4 regions of the Paenibacillus sp. FSL H8-0261 genome follow, and region 1 is predicted to be linked to each of the others. Evidence: riboswitches for the same ligand, from Rfam matches in the RefSeq annotation. Region 1 holds a riboswitch; each other region holds the start of a gene.
The links. A riboswitch is a leader RNA that binds a small molecule or an ion and turns the genes downstream of it on or off. The one in region 1 is predicted to bind cyclic di-GMP.
Positions count from the first base shown of each region.

Region 1 (5,181 bases):
ATGGATCTTAGCACTCACTGTCTGACTCCCGGCAATAAGTATATGGCATTCGGAGTTTGACTGAGCTTGGTAATCCTTGCGGACCCCGCACCCAATCAGTGCTCTACCTCCACTACTCTTATACCGAGGCTAGCCCTAAAGCTATTTCGGGGAGAACCAGCTATCTCCGAGTTCGATTGGAATTTCTCCGCTACCCCCACCTCATCCCCGCATTTTTCAACATGCGTGGGTTCGGGCCTCCAGTGCGTGTTACCGCACCTTCACCCTGGACAGGGGTAGATCACACGGTTTCGGGTCTACGTCCACATACTAAATCGCCCTATTCAGACTCGCTTTCGCTGCGGCTCCGTCTTCTCGACTTAACCTTGCATGTTAAACGTAACTCGCCGGTTCATTCTACAAAAGGCACGCCATCACCCATTAATAGGGCTCTGACTTTTTGTAAGCACACGGTTTCAGGTTCTATTTCACTCCCCTTCCGGGGTGCTTTTCACCTTTCCCTCACGGTACTGTTTCACTATCGGTCGCCAGGTAGTATTTAGCCTTAGCAGATGGTCCTGCTGGATTCATACGGGGTTTCACGTGCCCCGCACTACTCGGGATCCGTCTCGGAGAGAACACAGTTTAGGCTACAGGGCTTTTACCTCTATCGCGGGCCTTTCCAGACCTCTTCGCCTACCATATTCCTTTGTAACTCCATGTGAGACGTCCCACAACCCCTAAGAGCAAGCTCTTAGGTTTAGGCTGTTCCGCGTTCGCTCGCCGCTACTGACGGAATCACTATTGTTTTCTCTTCCTCAGGGTACTTAGATGTTTCAGTTCCCCTGGTCTGCCTCTACATCTCCTATGTGTTCAGAGATGAGTAACTGCGAATTACCACAGCTGGGTTTCCCCATTCGGACACCCCCGGATCAAAGCTTGCTTACAGCTCCCCGAGGCAGTTTCGTTGTTCGCCACGTCCTTCGTCGGCTCCTGGCGCCTAGGCATCCTCCGTGTGCTCTTATTAGCTTAACCTTGATTTTTCCTAAGAAAAATCTCACTAATAACATTTACTTGTTTACACAAGTTGCTAAAAGATGTTCTAAAACGCAAATTCGTTTCGGTATCCAGTTTTCAAGGATCAAGTCTTACTTGAGAGCTTAAACTCTCAAAACTGAGCAACGAGTGAGTAACAGGCCTAAACCTGAGATTTTGGAAGTTTAACTTCCGATTTGAATGTCTTCATTGCAGAAGACGATTCTCCATAGAAAGGAGGTGATCCAGCCGCACCTTCCGATACGGCTACCTTGTTACGACTTCACCCCAATCATCTACCCCACCTTCGGCGGCTGGCTCCCTTGCGGGTTACCCCACCGACTTCGGGTGTTGTAAACTCTCGTGGTGTGACGGGCGGTGTGTACAAGACCCGGGAACGTATTCACCGCGGCATGCTGATCCGCGATTACTAGCAATTCCGACTTCATGCAGGCGAGTTGCAGCCTGCAATCCGAACTGAGACCGGCTTTGATGGGATTGGCTTCACCTCGCGGTTTCGCTTCCCGTTGTACCGGCCATTGTAGTACGTGTGTAGCCCAGGTCATAAGGGGCATGATGATTTGACGTCATCCCCACCTTCCTCCGGTTTGTCACCGGCAGTCACTCTAGAGTGCCCAGCCTTACCTGCTGGCAACTAAAGTTAAGGGTTGCGCTCGTTGCGGGACTTAACCCAACATCTCACGACACGAGCTGACGACAACCATGCACCACCTGTCTCCTCTGTCCCGAAGGCCGCCACTATCTCTAGTGGATTCAGAGGGATGTCAAGACCTGGTAAGGTTCTTCGCGTTGCTTCGAATTAAACCACATACTCCACTGCTTGTGCGGGTCCCCGTCAATTCCTTTGAGTTTCAGTCTTGCGACCGTACTCCCCAGGCGGAGTGCTTACTGTGTTAACTTCGGCACCAAGGGTATCGAAACCCCTAACACCTAGCACTCATCGTTTACGGCGTGGACTACCAGGGTATCTAATCCTGTTTGCTCCCCACGCTTTCGCGCCTCAGCGTCAGTTACAGCCCAGAAAGTCGCCTTCGCCACTGGTGTTCCTCCACATATCTACGCATTTCACCGCTACACGTGGAATTCCACTTTCCTCTTCTGTACTCAAGTCACCCAGTTTCCAGTGCGACCTCAGGTTGAGCCCAAGGTTTAAACACCAGACTTAAATGACCGCCTGCGCGCGCTTTACGCCCAATAATTCCGGACAACGCTTGCCCCCTACGTATTACCGCGGCTGCTGGCACGTAGTTAGCCGGGGCTTTCTTCTCAGGTACCGTCACTCCGATAGCAGTTACTCTACCGGACGTTCTTCCCTGGCAACAGAGCTTTACGATCCGAAAACCTTCATCACTCACGCGGCGTTGCTCCGTCAGACTTTCGTCCATTGCGGAAGATTCCCTACTGCTGCCTCCCGTAGGAGTCTGGGCCGTGTCTCAGTCCCAGTGTGGCCGTTCACCCTCTCAGGTCGGCTACGCATCGTCGCCTTGGTGGGCCGTTACCCCACCAACTAGCTAATGCGCCGCAGGCCCATCCCTCAGTGACAGATTGCTCCGTCTTTCATTCTTCCTTCAGGAGAAAAAAGAAATTATCCGGTATTAGCTACCGTTTCCGGTAGTTATCCCAGTCTAAGGGGCAGGTTGCCTACGTGTTACTCACCCGTCCGCCGCTAAGTTACTTTGAAAGCAAGCTTTCAAAGTAACTCCGCTCGACTTGCATGTATTAGGCACGCCGCCAGCGTTCGTCCTGAGCCAGGATCAAACTCTCCAATTAGTATTGAAAAGAGCGATATGCTCATTTTGAAACATCTGACGAGAAAATTAATTCTCTAATTTTGGATTTCACTTTCGTGATTTCCTACTCACTCGTTGTTCAGTTTTCAAAGATCAAGTTCTCGTTGGCGCCGTTTAATGTCTCAGCAGCAACTCTTATAATATATCATGTTGTTCTCAGTAATGCAAGCTTTATTTTTCGAAAGCCGTTTATATAACTCTCTCAAACATTGCCTGTACGCTGTCTAACAACGCTTAACTATAATAACCTATCTATTCATAGAAAAGCAACCCCTAATAGAAAAATAAACAACTAGCTTAATAATTAAGCTGGTTGTTTATTTAATAGAGTTATGAATTTATCGATGCAAATTAATAGTATTTTGCTGCAGTATACTTACTTGAAGCCTTAATAAAATCCGTATTCTTCTTACTCTTCGCTGACGATGCATCTACCGTTGTATCAATAGTAACCCATTTCCCATCCATCAACACTTCATTCCATGCATGGTATTGCGTAACGTAGCTAGTATTCCCCATCACCAATTTAGCAGGCACATCTACACTACGCAGCATTGCGGCAAAAAGAGAAGCATAGTCATAGCAGATTCCTTTTTTAGTATTCAAAGTGTTGTTAATGTTCGGAATGTAATCTGTTGTTACGTTATTAGCAAGAGAATAATCGTATTGTACATTAGCAACTACATAGTTATAGATTGCCTTAACTTTCTCTTCATCTGTAGTTTTGCCTTTTATAAGCTCTTTTGCCTTAAGGATCGCTTTATCAGAAGAACTCCATTTCACATTCTGTACGGAGCCCAAATATACGGAATTCGAGTCACTCATGGTTACGTCTACTACTTCGGAATATAACGCTTTGTATTTATTGCCGGTTGTGTTCTCAAGAACAGAAACCTTATAAGTACCATTACCTTGTTGTAAAGGGAAGTCCTCAGCTTGTCCAGAAGCATATAAGTTATATGTATAGCTGCTGTTGTCTTTAGTGATCATGAGTTTGATTCTTTTATCTTTCGGAATATCATAGTTAATTCCAATAACACCTTGAGCCACTTTCGATGTAATCAACCAGCTTGCATCTACACTTGCGGCTTGAGCTGTGCTTACCGGAACCGCAGTAATCAGTACGAACAGCGCCACCATCATAAAATAAACCTTTTTCACGGATAAAACCCCTTTCGGTAGCTGGCTGCCATCCTTTCGGGAAGGCCCTTTAGCTTTGCGTCCCTACCTTTCGATAGGTTTGCCGTTATCGTATAAGCTCTATCTGTTCTAATTTCACTAGACAAATTAACAGAATCAGTCCAAGTAGAAATATGAATCTAAGATTCTTATATATTTTATAAAAACAAAAAAAGCCTCTTCATTCGGTAACTGGCTGCCATCCTTACGGGAAGGCCCTTTAGCTTTGCGTCCCTACCTTTCGATAGGTTTGCCGTTTATCGTGTTTAGCTTTTATAGTCTTATACTACCATATTTATCCTCGTAAACAAGAACAAAATTGCTAGATTTACTATTATTTTATAGTTATTTCTCTGTATTTGAATTCTCTTGTTATTTCTCGTCAACGATTAGGAAAGCTTGGCATGAACAATCAAACGATGTGTAGGATCTACTAGTGGGTCACACGTAATTAGAGTAAGAATTTTATCTTTGTTATTCCCGTCTAGAACAGACACATCACTAGGAAGTACAACAGAAATATCATAAACCTCGTAATTATAAGTCTGATCGCTAGTCTTTACCGTAATCGTATCCCCAATCACAACCTCATTCAGCCTGTTAAACAATCTGCCCGTAGTTCTAGCTCTATGTGCAGCTATTGCGGCGTTCCCTATTTCTCCTATTGGAGTTGTTTCTTTCATATGGGCCGCGGCATGCTTCATATTCGCTTTAGTAGCCCCTTCTAATACAGGCAGCTTCAGATCGATCTTATCGATCTCAATTAATGCGATAACTTTGCCACCCACTTCAATTTCTGGTTCCGGCTTTTCTGTTTCTTGCGGCTGTGCTTGTGCATCTAGAGCTGATTCCTCCGCTAGTAGCTGAGTGACCTCGGCATATCTGCTCTTCAGATCAGGTGGTGGAGTACTTTCACTGGTGCTCAGTTCAGCCGATTCTAATAGCTTATCCTGCTGCCAGTCGTTATACCATTCGTTAGCTTTTGGATAGAGCATGATAAGGATCCCCGCCAGTATGAGCACATACGAGAATTTACGCATGATTTTCACCTCCGTAGATTGTTCTACTGAACTTTAGAATACCCATTTACGACTTCCGAAGAAGTTAATGATCACCGTCACAAACGTTACTAATACCTTAGAGATCAACACTTGAATGCCTAGTTTGTCAGTCAACA
Region 1 is NZ_CP150297.1:717,182-722,362, reverse strand. Features, by position in the region: rRNA gene MHI27_RS03200 (23S ribosomal RNA) at 1-1,014, opposite strand, end outside; rRNA gene MHI27_RS03195 (16S ribosomal RNA) at 1,248-2,805, opposite strand; gene MHI27_RS03190 (transglutaminase family protein) at 3,177-3,986, opposite strand; cyclic di-GMP riboswitch class I at 4,000-4,080, opposite strand; cyclic di-GMP riboswitch class I at 4,189-4,269, opposite strand; gene MHI27_RS03185 (class D sortase) at 4,394-5,044, opposite strand; gene MHI27_RS03180 (GtrA family protein) at 5,078-5,181, opposite strand, start outside.

Region 2 (5,181 bases), 2.7 Mb from region 1:
TATGGATAATTAGACCACCAGTTTTTGCCTTGCGCATCAAGGGAATTGCGTAATAATTTGTGATCATCTGTGCTCTCACACCGGCATTAAACATATTGTCCCAATGAGCTGTAGGCAGCTCCCAAAAAGGCTTCTGCTCGATAGCTAAATCATTGCCTCCCCATACGTTGTTAACTAAGATATCGAGCCGACCTTGCTCTTCAGCGATCTGGCGGATCACTGCTTCTGTTTCTTGATCCTTCGTATGGTCACATCGTATTACCGCACCAGAACCTCCACTCTCTTTTATTTCTCTAAGTACGCTATCTATGCTCCCCTTAATATGCTCTGTGACGGATACATCTGTGGTCCTCCCTGTAATATAGACAAAAGCACCTCTTCTTGCTAGTTCTAGAGCGATCCCTCTCCCAGCACCTCTGCTGCTCCCGGTAACCAATGCGACTTTCCCTTTCAATGTCATAGCCCTCAACCCTTTCCACCTGAATTCGGATTTCAAAATTCTGTGAACATTCCTTACGTTTTATAAGTATAGCCCGTATATATGACATCAACTGACATATATAATATAATCATGATTTAGAAATGATTAATGGTGATCGTCTAATCAATAATTCGAGGAGGTACAATAGCCTAATGAGAGCCGACCGTTTGTTATCAATATTACTTCTGTTGCAAAATCGTGGAAAAATGACTTCTAGAGAATTGGCCCAAACACTCGAGGTATCAGAACGAACTGTGTTTCGTGATATGGAAGCATTAAGTGCTTCAGGAATACCCATTTTAGCTGAACGTGGTCGTGAAGGAGGTTGGATGCTTACTGAAGGGTACCGAACCTCCCTAACGGGAATGAAGCCACAAGAGATTGGTTCACTGCTTCTGTCCGCTGACGCATCTATAATGAAGGATCTGGGGATACAAGACGACTACTCTTCCGCTCTTCTCAAACTAGAGGCTGCATCCTCACATCGACTTAGTAACCCAGCAAATTACCTAAGCGAGCGTATTCATATTGATGGCGCCAGTTGGCATCCTTCGGATGAGACTTATCCGTTCCTTTCTGTACTGCAGAGAGCACTTTGGGAGGACCGCAAAGTAAAAATCACTTATCTCCGGAGCAACGAGACAACGGTCCGTTTCATTGAACCTCTTGGGTTAGTTGCAAAACGCGGAGTATGGTATGTCGTAGCCAAAAGCAAAGATGAACTACGGACCTTTCGTGTGTCCAGATTAGTTAACGTTGAGGAGACACATGAGTGGTTTAAAAGACCTGATGACTTTGATTTAAAACAGTACTGGGAAGAGTCCACCACGGCCTTTAAAGCAGCACTGCCAAAGTATCAAGTAAAGCTAAGGGTTAGAACCTCTGTCTTAAAAGAATTACAGCGAGAAAGATTCGTCTCTGTCCAATTGATAGAGCCAACTAGCAAAGCAGAGTGGGTAAACGTAGATGCCGAATTTAATACGATCGAGTCGGCCTGCCGGATAATCCTTTCTTTTAGTCCCTCGGTTATTGTACTTTCACCGCAAGAACTTTTAGAGATGGTAAAGTCTGCTATCGCAAAAATTTCCGCTATTTATGAGGATTTTTGACACGAAATCTAAAGAACTACTCCGAAAAGAAGATTTATGTCAGTTCTTACTATAGACCAATCACCTTTAAATCCCATATAATAACACCAATACATAATATTAATAAGGAGGACATTATACCAATGAACTGGATGCATAAACTTCCGTTAAAACAAAGAATTGTTGCCGGATGTTACCTCGTTGCCGCACTATTTGCCATTCCTGTTTTAGTTACTTTTATGATCTTAGGCAACATTATTTTGGGTATTGTTCTAATCGTAGTTCTTGCTGCTCTAACTTTCCCCGTGGCCCGCTTTATCGAGAGAACGCTTACATCTTCATTTGATGACATCGCGAATGTATCTCATAGTATTTCAAAAGGGGATTTTACTAGTAGAGCCGATGAGAACGGCTCTATGGGGGACGTAAGTCGTTCCTTTAATACTATGATTGACAAGCTCAAGAAGATTTTGACAGAAGCATCACAAATCACTCGTCAAGTTATGGATGCAAGCCGTGGAATCGAAGATAAGAATCAGAATTTGAAAATTGTCATGGCACAGGTAGCCTCTTCGTCTAACGAGCTAGCTCTTGGTGCAAATGAAATATCTACGGATATCGCTGAAATGACAGAATCCATTAAAGATATTGAGAATAAAGTATCCAATTATACGAACTCAACGAAAGAAATGAACAGACGTTCAATACATACATTAGAACTAGTTGAACAAGGACGGCAGTCCGTTGATACTCAAGCTGAAGGCATGCGCAAAAACATCCAGGCTACTCAAAAAGTAGCTGATACTATCGAAGCCCTGTCTCATAATGCTCGCGGAATTACGATGATTACAAAAACCATCACAGAGATCGCTGAACAGACCAACCTCTTATCGCTGAATGCCTCCATCGAAGCAGCACGCGCCGGGGAGCATGGTCGAGGATTTGCTGTAGTCGCACAGGAGGTTCGTAAACTTGCCGAAGAATCAACGGCTTCAACGAAGGAAGTCTTTGGCTTAGTTCGGAGCATCGAAACTGATATCAAACAAGCGATTGACAATATCGCTATCAACGAAGAAGTCGTACAGGTACAGAATGAGATGATCACTCAATCTGCTCATATCTTTGCTCAAATTGTGCAAAGTGTGCAGTATATTACCGAGCAAATCTCTTCCTTCTCTGCTGAAAGTGATCTGATGTTGGAAAGTGCCTTGAAAATCTCAAGTGCAATAGAGAATATCTCTGCAATCACACAGCAAACCGCTGCCGGCACCGAGGAAGTATCCGCCGCTATGAATGAACAAATTAATGCCCTGCAGTCCGTCGCTGAAGAAACTGAGAAAATGACACAGGCTGTGTTTAATCTACAGAAGACTATCCATATTTTCAAGTTTTAAGTCACTTGCAAATCATATAAACAAGTCCAAAAACTCCTCCTAAGTTTTGACTTAGGGGGAGTTTTTTTATATCTATTATTTCATAGGTTGGACAAGACTTTCGTCAAAATTCGAGTTAATTTGCGAAAATATATTGACAAAGGTACTCTAGGAATATATTGTAAAGGAAAATTCTTCTTATAAATTTTAAAATTAATATTGGCAAAATCTTCGAAAGAGGATGACGCAAAACCATGGATCTACAGCCTCATTTTTAATCAGAGGCCATGACTGCCAGGTTGCAGAAAACCAAGACGACTGAACTATTGTTCAGTCTCTATGGCGATTTATGCCACCAACCTGTGCCCTAATTCAGAGCACAGGTTTTCTAATGTTTGATTTTAAAATAACAATCAACTTGTGAGGTGTATTTTTTGAAGACAGTCGCAGATTACATGTCGGAAGCACTACGGAACCTAGGTGTTACCCATTCCTTTGGTATTATTGGGAAATCCATTTGTCCTATTGTTCTTAAAATGGTAGATTACGGTATTGAATTTATTCCTGGGAGACATGAGTCCAGTTCCGGCTTCGAAGCAGCCGGGTATGCGCTTAAAACTGGAAAACTAGGTGTAGCTTTTGGTACTTCAGGTCCTGGTGGAACAAACCTATTAACTGCAGCAGCACATGCTAAGGCTAACAACCTACCTGTCCTATTTATTACTGGCCATCAATCTATTAAAGAGCTTGGAATTCCCCAATGTCAGGACTCTACCTCTTTTCTAGCTGATTTAGCTGATATGTTTAGACCTGCCACCTTATATAGCAAGCTTATTGAACGTGGAGATCACTTTAACACAATCTTTAATCATGCCATATCCATTGCTTTGAGCGGTAATCGTGGTCCAGTTCACCTTTGTATTCCTTTTGATGTACAAACGGAATTGCTAGAGGAATGTAATATTGTAATCCCTGAACGCGAATCACTGGTTAGCCATGCTAATATCGACCGTGTACTTGATGCTATAAATAACTCTAAGAATCCAATAATTATCGCAGGTAAGGGCGTTAACCGCTCAGGAGCACATAGTGAGCTAATTCAATTAGCGGAAACATTTAATATTCCTGTAGTTACATCTCCAGGTGGTAAAGGGGCTATAGCTTGGGATCATTCACTCTATCACGGTCCAATTGGAGTAGGCGGTTGTACCCATGGGGATGACTTGCTGAATCAAAGTGATCTATTTATCGTTCTCGGGTCACGTTTAAGTGATATGACTATTTGTAATCTTAAAAGGGAAAATCATCCTGCAACATTAATTCAGTTTGATAGCGATCCGACTTTTGTCGGAAAAATATTGTTCTCTAAAACGATTCCAGTGACTGGAGATCTACGCGACAATCTAGTTTACTATCTCAATAATATTGACACGAACAACATCACAAAACGCGAAGCACCGACAAATTCCGATTATACCGAAGAGCCTCCGATTTTACCAAACCTTTCACTTGCATCGGTCTTGAGTACGATGAGTGATTTGATTCCTTATAACAGCACAGTCTTTGTTGATGATGGAAGTCACGGTTTCCATGCTGCGAAATGGTACAAGGTTAAGAAACCGGGCAGTTTTGTTTTCGATGCTTACTTTGCTTGTATGGGTAATTCCATCGGAATGGCGATTGGTGCAAAGGTTGCTGCTCCAGAAGAAACGATCTTCTGCATTACAGGAGATGGCTGCTTTATGATGCTAGGCGCAGAGATTAACGCTGCTGTCTGCAAGGATATTCCTGTCATATTCATTGTTGTGAATAATAAACAGCTAGATATGGCTCTAAAAGGTATGGAAAAAACTACAGGACGTATTGACGGAACTATCTACGAAGTCCCTATGGATGCTGTGAAATTCGCAGAATCACTAGGCGCTAAGGGTTACAAATGTGAGACAGCGGAGGAGTTCGAAACAGCCATCAAGGACGCTGTTGCCATCAACCGTGTTGCCGTCATTGAACTGCTAACAGACCGTGATGAGGTCCCTCCGACTGCTCACCGTACTTTGAACCTAAATTAGGAGGTCACTTATGAAAGACAATGTAAACAGTGGTCTGAACCACTTCACGAATCTCTCTGGAGACTACGGAGCTAAAGCACTGGCTCCGATTAAAGAACATTTCCCCGATTTGGCTGAATTTATTATGGGGAATGCCTACGGCGATATTTTTCAACGCAACACAATCGAAG
Region 2 is NZ_CP150297.1:4,858,415-4,863,595, forward strand. Features, by position in the region: gene MHI27_RS21680 (SDR family NAD(P)-dependent oxidoreductase) at 1-460, opposite strand, end outside; gene MHI27_RS21685 (YafY family protein) at 634-1,590, shown strand; gene MHI27_RS21690 (methyl-accepting chemotaxis protein) at 1,713-2,963, shown strand; cyclic di-GMP riboswitch class I at 3,154-3,249, shown strand; gene MHI27_RS21695 (thiamine pyrophosphate-binding protein) at 3,368-5,011, shown strand; gene MHI27_RS21700 (carboxymuconolactone decarboxylase family protein) at 5,022-5,181, shown strand, end outside.
Region 2: another riboswitch for cyclic di-GMP. It lies ahead of MHI27_RS21695 (thiamine pyrophosphate-binding protein); the one in region 1 lies ahead of MHI27_RS03190 (transglutaminase family protein).

Region 3 (5,181 bases), 410 kb from region 1:
TCCAAAGCGCTGAAAAATTGTCCTTTTTCCCCCACCAAAACCAACCGCCGTTCATTTCATGGTAAGGTCGCCATAAGACTGGAACTCCGGCATCACGCAGCTGTCCCAAATAGCCAGCGATCTCGTCTAGATCAGAGATTAGACTCTTATACTGAGCCGTCCCAGGCGTAACATAAGCATTAAACTTCTCTTGACTGAGACTTCTGTTTACATTGGACCATTCCGGAGAAGTCCCCGGCAAACTCTGATGGAATGTCATGGCTACAATGCCACCCTCTTGATGCCACTCCATTGCACTGTCTATAACAGCTTGTCGCTGTTCTGCGATCGTCCCTTCGGGTTGATTATTAATTGCCCCCAATTCATAACCATGTAGAACGGCATTTTGTCCCGATGTATTCTTCAGCTTATGAACCAGTTCATCTGGACTTTCTAGATAATCATGCTGGCCAGACAGGATTCCTTTGCCACGTAGATTCACCAAATTACTCAGCAGTTGCTTGGCTTCTTCAGAAGCTGATGGATTGCTTGGTATAGCCGGAGGAAGAGAGGAAGAAACACTCATAGCCTTCGGAAGACCCTTAACCTCTCCCCAAGGCAGCAAGGAAAAAATAATAAACACCGGTAATATAGTAAACAACAATCTGTTTTGCTTATAATATTTACGCAAATAAATCCTCCTTTCGGTAGCTGTACTGCCTCCACAGGTGCTAAATAAACATACCTGTTATCGGACAATCGTCTTCTGACCTAATGAGGACTATAGCTTAGTAGCTCTGCTATAACGCAGAGCTACTAAGGATCGACCTTTAATTTTCATCAATCAGGAGACATCCGGAAGATAAAGTGCACTTGCTGGAACTGTCTCTTTAGCTTGACTAGCACTTTCCCACATCAAGCGGACTCTCGCATCGCCTTCATTTTCGTAATACTCCACCTTGATATCGTATAGCTGGCCAGCCTTCAGCGTTATATTACCCTTACGCTCAGTACCACTTTGCTTAGTCCAACTATCAATCACGGATTGCCCATTCACCCACACACGGATGCCATCATCTGAGGTAGTGTAAAATGTATATTGCTCATCATATAATGGCTTAATTTTACCGCTCCAACGTATGGAGAAACGATCAATACCGAGGGCGGCATCCGGCGATCCTTGCCGCCAATTGAAATCGATAATTGCATCAGTTCTAGTAAGAGCTGCTGTTCCCGATAGCTGCATGTTGTTGTAATACTCTCCTGCAAGCCCCTTCGCGAGAGGAATTGCTGCCTCCCCCTCTTCTTCGGAAGGTGCCGGCGCTGGTGCGGCGCTAGGTGTCGGTACCACACTAGTATTTAATTTATCTCTAGTTAGGGTATAGTTGCTATTCATAAATGTTTTGATTGTATCTGCACTGTTATTCTCGTAAAGCATTTTTCCCCAGCTCATCATATACGTCCATTTACTTTGTGATTGCTGAAGCTTCTCCAGATTAGGCATTTCACCATTCTCCCCGATCGCAATCGGTTTGCCTGCGGCTAGACTCAACAAGCTGTCATAGTATTTTTGCTGGAAATCATTTTCGTATATATCTGCTGCCAGAATATCTACTTTATCAGCACCTGGATAAGTTAGCGCATAAGGATCTGACCAAACATTGGGAGCATTCGGACTCCATACCCATAACAAGTTATTTAATTTATGAACGTTAACAAAACGGTCATACATAATATTCCAAAGTTTAGAAAAGTTATTTTTCTTCCCCCACCAGAACCAGTTCCCGTTCATTTCATGATAGGGTCTCCAAAGCACCGGAACATTGGCATCGCGCAAGCTTTTTAAAGAGACTGCCACCTTATCAAGTTCAGCGATCAGATTGTTATATTGCTTGGTACCCGGTGTAACGTAACTATCGAACTCATTCTGACTAAGTGATTTTTTCACATTATCCCAGTCATAAGAGGTGCCCGGCAGGTTAGCATGAAAAGTCATAGCTACGATCCCGCCCGCTTTATTCCAGTTGATGGCGCTGTTCACCACATTTTGACGCTGCCAGGCCATCGTTCCTTCTGACTGACCGCTGATCGCGCCCAGTTCATAACCGTGAAGAGCGGCATATTGTCCGCTGGTTCCCTTCAGCATATTGTTAATTTCATCTGGACTTTCTAAATAGTCATGTTGACCAGCAATAATACCTTTTCCTGAGATCGAGTAAAAATAGTTAAGCAGCTTTACGGCTTCAGGTGAGGCTCCTGGGGTAACTGGCGTTCCAGAATTTGAAGCAGCTATGACAACAGACGGCGAAATTCCAACAGTAAGCGGAAGTGCAGTCAGAAACAAGACGAGTGACAGAAATGCGCCAAATAATCGATACGTACGGTAAGCTTTCAAAATAATCTCCCTTTCGGTAGCCAGGCTGCCACTCTTTCGAAGGCCCTATAGCTTTGCGTCCCTACCTTTCGATAGGTTTGCCTTTTCAATTTAAGAGAAATAATCTCTCTTACCGTAAGTATCGACGACAATTAATGATATATTTAGTGTTTTTATGACTTTTTTTGATAATTGAGTCAATTTACCTGTTTCAAGAAATTTTGGATTGGTTAAATAGATAGGTTAGACCTATGAAATGAATTGTTGTAGTTCTATATCATTCCAGTCTAAAGTAATACGAATGTTATCTTCTTCTACTAATTCAGAACCCGTCTGTACCTCTATAAACTCGACATCCGTCAAAGCAAGGATCGCGTGCTTCGTTCCTTCCGGTATACGTACCACGTCCCCAGCCTTCACATTATGTTTTTTCTCATTCAGCACAATACTTGCTTCGCCGCTGACGATTGTCCAAATTTCACTACGCTTGCGATGTAATTGATAGCTGATATTATTCCCCTCGGATATAAAAATCCGTTTGGTCAGCACTTCATTGCCTTCATCATATTTCACATAATCAATAACTTTGTAATGGCCCCAGCGGCGTTCCTCGTACATCGGTCTTTGTTCAAAGGTCTTCAGCACTTCTTTAATCCGTGGGCTCTCAGCTTTATGGGTAACTAGAATCCCATCCGGGCTAGCCGCAATGATCAGATCCTTCGCACCAATTACCGTAATCGGAATATCCAGCTCATTAATCAAGCAAGTCCCCTCAGAATCCGCCGTTACAAAACCTTTTCCTACATGCTTGCTGCTCATTTCCTCTGTCAGCGTATTCCACGTTCCAAGGTCCTTCCAGAATCCATCATACGGCTGCACCACAATATGTTCTTCTTTCTCCACCACTTCATAATCAAAGCTGATGGAAGACAATAGCTTATACTGCTTCTGCAATTCTTCATATCCTAAAGGCAACCCTTTACGCTGCAAAATATCTAACAAGTACCCTAAGCGGAAGGCAAACACTCCGCAATTCCACAATGCATTTTGCTCGATGAGCTGTTCTGCTTGTATGCGGTCTGGTTTCTCTTGAAAGTGACTCACCTTCATAAAACCATTCCCCCCCGCCTCTTCTGTGGTAGGAATAATATATCCGTATTTCTCTGAGGCATGTTCAGGAACAACACCCATTAGTGCCAGATTTGCTCCACTTTCCAGCATGGTCCCCTCAAGCATAGCTATGGTATCGAAAAAGGATGCTTCTACATAAGGGTCAACAGGCAATATTGCTACCGTCTCCGCTGGAGAAACACCTGCCACTGAATAAAGATAGGTAGCTGTTAAGGCGATAGCCGGAAAAGTATCCCGACGCTCCGGTTCAACAATAATCGGCACATGACTTCCCAGTTGGCTTTGTATCATTTCTACTTGGCCGCGGCCGGTAGCCAGATAAGATGATTCTGCCATCCCCGCTTCCTCCAGCTGTCTCCAGACACGTTGTACCATGGATTCTGGTTCACCTTGAGGGCTTTCAAGTACCTTTAGAAATTGCTTTGAACGTGAGTCGTTGGACAACGGCCATAACCGTTTACCTGAACCGCCTGATAGAAGTACCATTTTCATAGAATGAACCCTCCTTAATATATGGAAATGAGCATAATTGAATTGTTATCAAAACGTATAGCTTCCGCTTAGCCTTAGTTCGAGCGGATGCATTTTTAAAAAAATTTATTAGGTATGAACCACTCCAAGGGATTTTGGACTTCCGATCGCTGTTATCCTCAGATTTCCTGATTTGAACCGCCGCCAGCGGTAGAAATCCGAGGATAAAGGCGAACACTCCGTTTCTACAGTTCCAAATTCCCTTTCCGTTCTTTACCTAACCAACTTCCTCTAAATGCTTGAACCGTACTGCACCGGGCTGTACCAGCCGGAAGGCAGCACGTTTTTCTAAAGATTTGCTTCTGCTCCTATGGAGGCAGCAGCCAACGCAAGTACTACTACAACAACAAGGTTATCTGCTACTGCGATAAACAATCAGAGTACTCTAACTTTATAAATTGCTTAAAACTTATGATAAGGGAACGGAGTGACGGAGGGGAATTTTGGAACTGTAGGAGCGATAGCGTCCGCCTAAAAGCTTTCCGTAGGAAAGCTCACTTCGTAAGCATAAGCTTTTCCGGATTTCATCCGCTATTAAGCGATATAAATCAAGAAATCTGGAAACAAGAGCGGCTGGAAGTCCAAACATTCACCGCAGTTGCGACTGACACTTAACACAAAAATCTCAAGTTCAATATATATAGATTAAACCGCTCCAGCCACACTAGCAGAATAACCGCTCAATCCACCCATCTGCGGACGGCCGACAGAATGATAAACGAGGCCGGTACCCTCGATTTGCTCCTTGGAATACACGTTGCGTCCATCGATCAATACCCCATTACGCATGCTTTTCGCCAGCTGATGCAGATCAATCTCCTTAAGTAGGCTCCAATCCGTCAGGAGGCATACGGCGTCGCTGCCCTCAGCCGCTTCCTCAGGCAGATTGCACCAGCGAAGCTGCGGATGATCATATTGCTGCCTGAAATTTGTAGCTGCAATTGGATCATATAGTTTGACTGTTGCCCCTTCAGCCACCAGTGCCTCAACAATCTCTCTGGCTGGAGCTTCGCGGACATCATCAGTATTAGGCTTAAAGGCAAGCCCCCATATCCCAATCGTCGCACCGCGCAGGCTGCCAAGTGATTCATGCAGCTTGGAGATGATCATAAACCGTTGTCCCTTGTTCACTTCGACTACAGATTTCAATAATTTGAATTCGTAAT
Region 3 is NZ_CP150297.1:1,129,365-1,134,545, reverse strand. Features, by position in the region: gene MHI27_RS04920 (glycosyl hydrolase) at 1-670, opposite strand, end outside; gene MHI27_RS04915 (glycosyl hydrolase) at 824-2,374, opposite strand; cyclic di-GMP riboswitch class I at 2,387-2,466, opposite strand; gene MHI27_RS04910 (sugar phosphate nucleotidyltransferase) at 2,603-3,976, opposite strand; gene MHI27_RS04905 (UDP-glucose dehydrogenase family protein) at 4,661-5,181, opposite strand, start outside.
Region 3: another riboswitch for cyclic di-GMP. It lies ahead of MHI27_RS04915 (glycosyl hydrolase); the one in region 1 lies ahead of MHI27_RS03190 (transglutaminase family protein).

Region 4 (5,181 bases), 170 kb from region 1:
TTACATTTTAGCCCATTTGCACCGAGATCGCCCATCTCCTCTGGTTTACTAGCTTTTCCGGAATAATTCACAATTAACCCAATTTAAGTTACTTTCAAAATCTAAGCGCTCCTTATCGAGGTTTGTTCCTCTCTAAAATCAAACAACCCTTATCTTGGAATTCATTATTATATTTGCCTTTTAAACAATACTGTGTTATATTTATATCGTATTTGTTTTCGATATATTGTATATCCCCATCAAGAAGATGTCAGGCCGACTATTTTACACTTCGGCAATTTGGACACAGAGGCTTCATGTTTTCTTGCAGAAACTTTCCTTTTTATGAGACTAAATTCGAAATATAGCATTCCGATTCACACTGGCGCGGTCAATGGAGCCGCAAGGGCAAAAGAGAGGTAGGGCTTTTGTCGTATTGGAAGGATTATTCTCGCCACACGGCTGCTGGAAATAACAAGGAATTAAGACACCCGTTACTCACGAACGGCGGGGGATGAATATAACGAAAAAGCATGGCTGTACGAACCTTACATAAGGACACATGCCATGTGTGGAAAAATATAGGCGCCCGATAACCGCTACCTAGCGGATATCGGGCGCTGTCTACGTTCAGGGCTTCTAATTTACATATTGATTCACAAAAGCTGTTACTACGTTTATATACCCCGTCTTATCCATATCATAAGCTAACCCATGCCCTGCTTGCGGCACTACGAACTTCTCTTTGGGACTCTGACATGCCTCATACAATTCATTCATCATACTATATGGTACAAAATTATCGGCATTCCCATGAATAAAAAGAATCGGTACCTTCGCCTTCCTCACCTGTTTCAAGGCAGACGCTTCACTAAAACCATACCCTGCTTTCAAACGAGTAATTAGACTCGCACTTTGAATAAAAGGGAAACTTGGCAAGCGATACATACGCCGTAGTTGGTAGGCTAATTGTGCTTTAACTGAGCTGTAAGCACAGTCCGAGACAATAGCTTTAACCTGCGGCGGGAGTTTTTCACCTGAGGTCATTAGCACTGTAGCACCACCCATAGAGACCCCATGCAGCACAACTTGAGCACTGGGCCCAGTCTTTTCTATTATATATTCAATCCACTGCAAATAATCCTTGCGCTCATGCCATCCAAAACCAATATAATTGCCAGCGCTTTCCCCATGTCCCCTGGCATCGGGAATCAGGATATTAAAGCCCAGTCTCTCGTAATAGATTTTGGCGTACGCCCCCATATCCTTCCCTTTTCCAGAATAACCATGAGCTAAAATCGCCGTACGACCTTCAGCACGATCCGAAAGGAGCAAGTACCCTCTTAGTTGTAGCCCGTCCTCAGATGTAATCTCCACATTCTCAAAGCTCTGACTGGAGATCCAATCCTTCCCCTCACCCCAAGAAGCCCCGGCAACCGGTGGATCAACCTTCAAATCACGATTATTACTCAGGAATTCCTTCGGTGCTCGTTTAATAGCAATTCCATAAAAGAAAAAGCCCGCATAGATCAGAGCTCCTATGACGATGACAGCGCTAATGAAGAACCATACCAATTCATCTTCCCCGTCCTTTCCTCATATCCGTTGTAAATCAGTATAACATCTACTTAGAATGCGCCAAAATATAACAATCGTAACAAAAGAAAACCGCCATCGGAATATGTCCCGAAAGCGGCTTTACTATTCTTCACGGCATAACTTGTATTCAAGCTACAATCACCGTTTATTATTTCTTGCTCGAGAATCTATTTCTCATTAGCAATCCAATAAGTGCAAAACCTAGACCAGTTACATAATAAGGGACTGAACTTGATTCTCCCGTTTTTGGAAGTTCATCCACAGGTGGATTACCTAGCGGGATTGTATCATCCACTGCAGCAATATCCTCTGGTGACGGCGTTGGTGTTACTGTCAATACTGGTCCTAATGGAATCTCATCATCATCAACAAGTACCTCTGTGTTGCTCGACGGTGTTGGTGTTGGTACTTGTGTTGGAGTCGACGATGCTACAGGGCCCAACGGTACAGGATCATCATTAACAACGATAGTGCCAATTACAAATGATGGTGTTGGTGTCGGGAACACCGGAGGCTCCGGCGTTGGCGTCGGTGTTGGCGTTACTTCTGACGACGGTGTCGGTGTTGGCGTTACTTCTGACGACGGTGTCGGTGTTGGCGTTACTTCTGACGACGGTGTCGGTGTTGGCGTTACTTCCGACGACGGTGTCGGTGTTGGTGTTGGCGTCACTTCCGACGACGGAGTCGGCGTTGGTGTTGGCGTCACTTCCGACGACGGAGTCGGCGTTGGTGTTGGTGTCACGATCGGCGTCGGTGTTGGCGTCACGATCGGCGTTGGTGTTGGTGTCACGGTCGGCGTTGGTGTTGGTGTCACGATCGGCGTTGGTGTTGGCGTCACGATCGGCGTTGGTGTTGGCGTCACGATCGGCGTTGGTGTTGGCGTCACGATCGGCGTTGGTGTTGGCGTCACGGTCGGCGTCGGTGTTGGCGTCACGGTCGGCGTTGGTGTTGGCGTCACGGTCGGCGTTGGTGTTGGCGTCACGATCGGCGTTGGTGTTGGCGTCACGGTCGGCGTTGGTGTTGGCGTCACGGTCGGCGTTGGTGTTGGCGTCACGGTCGGCGTTGGTGTTGGCGTCACGGTCGGCGTTGGTGTTGGCGTCACGGTCGGCGTTGGTGTTGGCGTCACGGTCGGCGTTGGTGTTGGCGTCACGATCGGCGTTGGTGTTGGTTTTGGTTTTGGTGTGTGTGTTGGCTTTGGTGTGTGCGTTGGCTTCGGTGTCGGTGTTGGCTTTGGTGTGTGTGTCGGCTTCGGTGTCGGTGTTGGCTTTGGTGTGTGTGTTGGCTTCGGCGTTGGTGTTGGCTTTGGTGTGTGTGTTGGCTTCGGTGTCGGTGTCACGCACGGCGTAGGCGTCACGGTCGGCGTTGGTGTTGGTGTCACGGTCGGCGTCGGTGTTGGCGTCACGGTCGGCGTCGGTGTTGGCGTCACGGTCGGCGTTGGTGTTGGCGTCACGGTTGGTGTCGGTGTTGGTGTCACGGTCGGCGTCGGTGTTGGTGTCACGGTCGGCGTCGGTGTTGGCGTCACGGTCGGCGTCGGTGTTGGTGTCACGGTTGGTGTCGGTGTTGGTGTCACGGTCGGCGTCGGTGTTGGTGTCACGGTCGGCGTCGGTGTTGGTGTCACGGTCGGCGTTGGTGTCGGAGGTGGTTCTTCCCCTCCATATGGATACCAATGCATCTGCACCCCACCAGCAAATCCCTTTGCAATCAGCGTCCCATGCAGTTCACCGGAATTATAAGTTACTTTTGCAAGCGGAGCTAGGATAGTTCCTTCTATTGTTAAACTTCCAATATCAACAGTGCTAGCTTCATAAAAATTAAATAATACCTTGTTAGGGCTACCTCCCCAGATTTGAAAGCTTGGAATGTTAACTGAACTTCCGCTAACGTTAATGATAACTGTGGCGCTATTTGCAATATTAAACTGTAAGCCATTAGCACCAGCGAAATCGGCAGCACTAAGATTAAGAACGTTAAATGGTTCCGGAGCATCAATCGTTATTTTCCCATATTCCTTTTTGAAAGTTCCTATTGTAGCAAGCGAAGAGAATTCATTAGAACGTCCAATAAGAAATTGCTCTTCAGCATCAAAATCAATAGGAGTCCCTTTTCTCGCTGGTTCTTTAAGATCTACACCGTTGCTGGAAAAAACACCACCATAAACGGATGCTCCATGAACAGTCCCATTAGTAAAACTGATGTCATTACCAGCAATAAGAACATCTCCACCTGGATTATCCTTGGATACGCCGTAATTCTGCAAAGTAATATTACCTTTGGCCGCAAGGCGCCCATGAACCTGATCATTAGATTGTTTGAAATCGCCAAAAATAAAAGTATTAAAATTCCCTGCAATACCTAACACAGGTGTAGGAGTATAGGGAAGCACCTCCCCAGCCGCATTTACCAAATGACCTCCAGAAAGACCACTACCTACTGTCAAAATCCCCGCTAATATTAGTGCTAGCAGCGGTTTCATTCTTCTTTTCAAAAAGCACACCTCCTAAATCTATGATTTATATTCAATCAGAATAATTACCAGAAACTCTAAAGGACCTAACAACAAAAAAGACCGCCAAAAAAGAAGTGGAATTCCCTTCTCATGGCAGTCGGACGGTCATAGCGCATTTAAGACACTTTAGACTCCTGGACTTTGCGTCCCACCCTTTCAGGCGGTTTGCTATTATCATGATAATATATGTATTGACTTGCAGATTAGAACTAGCATTTTAAGCATCCTATTAAATAATCGTCTATGACTTTTAATACTTTTGAACTAATAATAGTTTAGCGCTCCATCCCCACAATTGTCAATCAATTCCTTTTGATATTCATACGCGTAAGCAAGCACAAAAAAAAGCGCCTAAAGGCGCTTCACACAAAGGTTTTCCTTTAATTTTAAAGTAACTTTATCCAACCTAATATCGATATCCATAATGGAATACTTAGAATCAAACCAAATACCATTCCACGGCGGAGACTTCCTTCCTCATTCATCCTAATTCTCCCTTTATATAAGTCTGAAGCATTATTTTTTATTATTACAATTTTAATATATTTTATTCTTTCTAATTTAGTTGTGAATTCAATCACATCGGACTAGCTGTTTAGAAATACCATTGATTATTTTTGGAATATCGGGGTAGAATACGAATATACGTTCCCATTAGAGGTGATGAGATTCATGAATAGAGCTGAAAGCAGGGACAACATGCTGGTGAAATCTTATTTATTGCTTCCGATGATTTTATCAGCTTTCGAACGGGACTCCGCCATTCTATCTGCACATTTACGAACACCCACCCCCTATCTGGAGGTTCTTGAAACAGCCGCAGCAGTTGCTACAACAGATCTAAGAGATGTTCGTTCAGAGATGAGAAAACGGGGAATCAAGGTTTATGGGCAGAACAGACTTAACACGGGGATAGAAGCCAAATTTATATGTCGTGGCTACCATGAACGAATGCTGCTGTTAAACGACATTGTCGCTGCCCAAGCTGCCATTCATATGCGCAGATATCTCGGTCTGGATATTTCATCTTTTAAGAGCTATGAAGAGCAGTATCAGATTAAGTGAAGTAGCGAAGAAGCTGCCCCCTCCCCCATTTA
Region 4 is NZ_CP150297.1:545,911-551,091, reverse strand. Features, by position in the region: gene MHI27_RS02425 (alpha/beta hydrolase) at 619-1,554, opposite strand; gene MHI27_RS02420 (choice-of-anchor A family protein) at 1,727-4,063, opposite strand; cyclic di-GMP riboswitch class I at 4,174-4,264, opposite strand; gene MHI27_RS02415 (hypothetical protein) at 4,757-5,149, shown strand.
Region 4: another riboswitch for cyclic di-GMP. It lies ahead of MHI27_RS02420 (choice-of-anchor A family protein); the one in region 1 lies ahead of MHI27_RS03190 (transglutaminase family protein).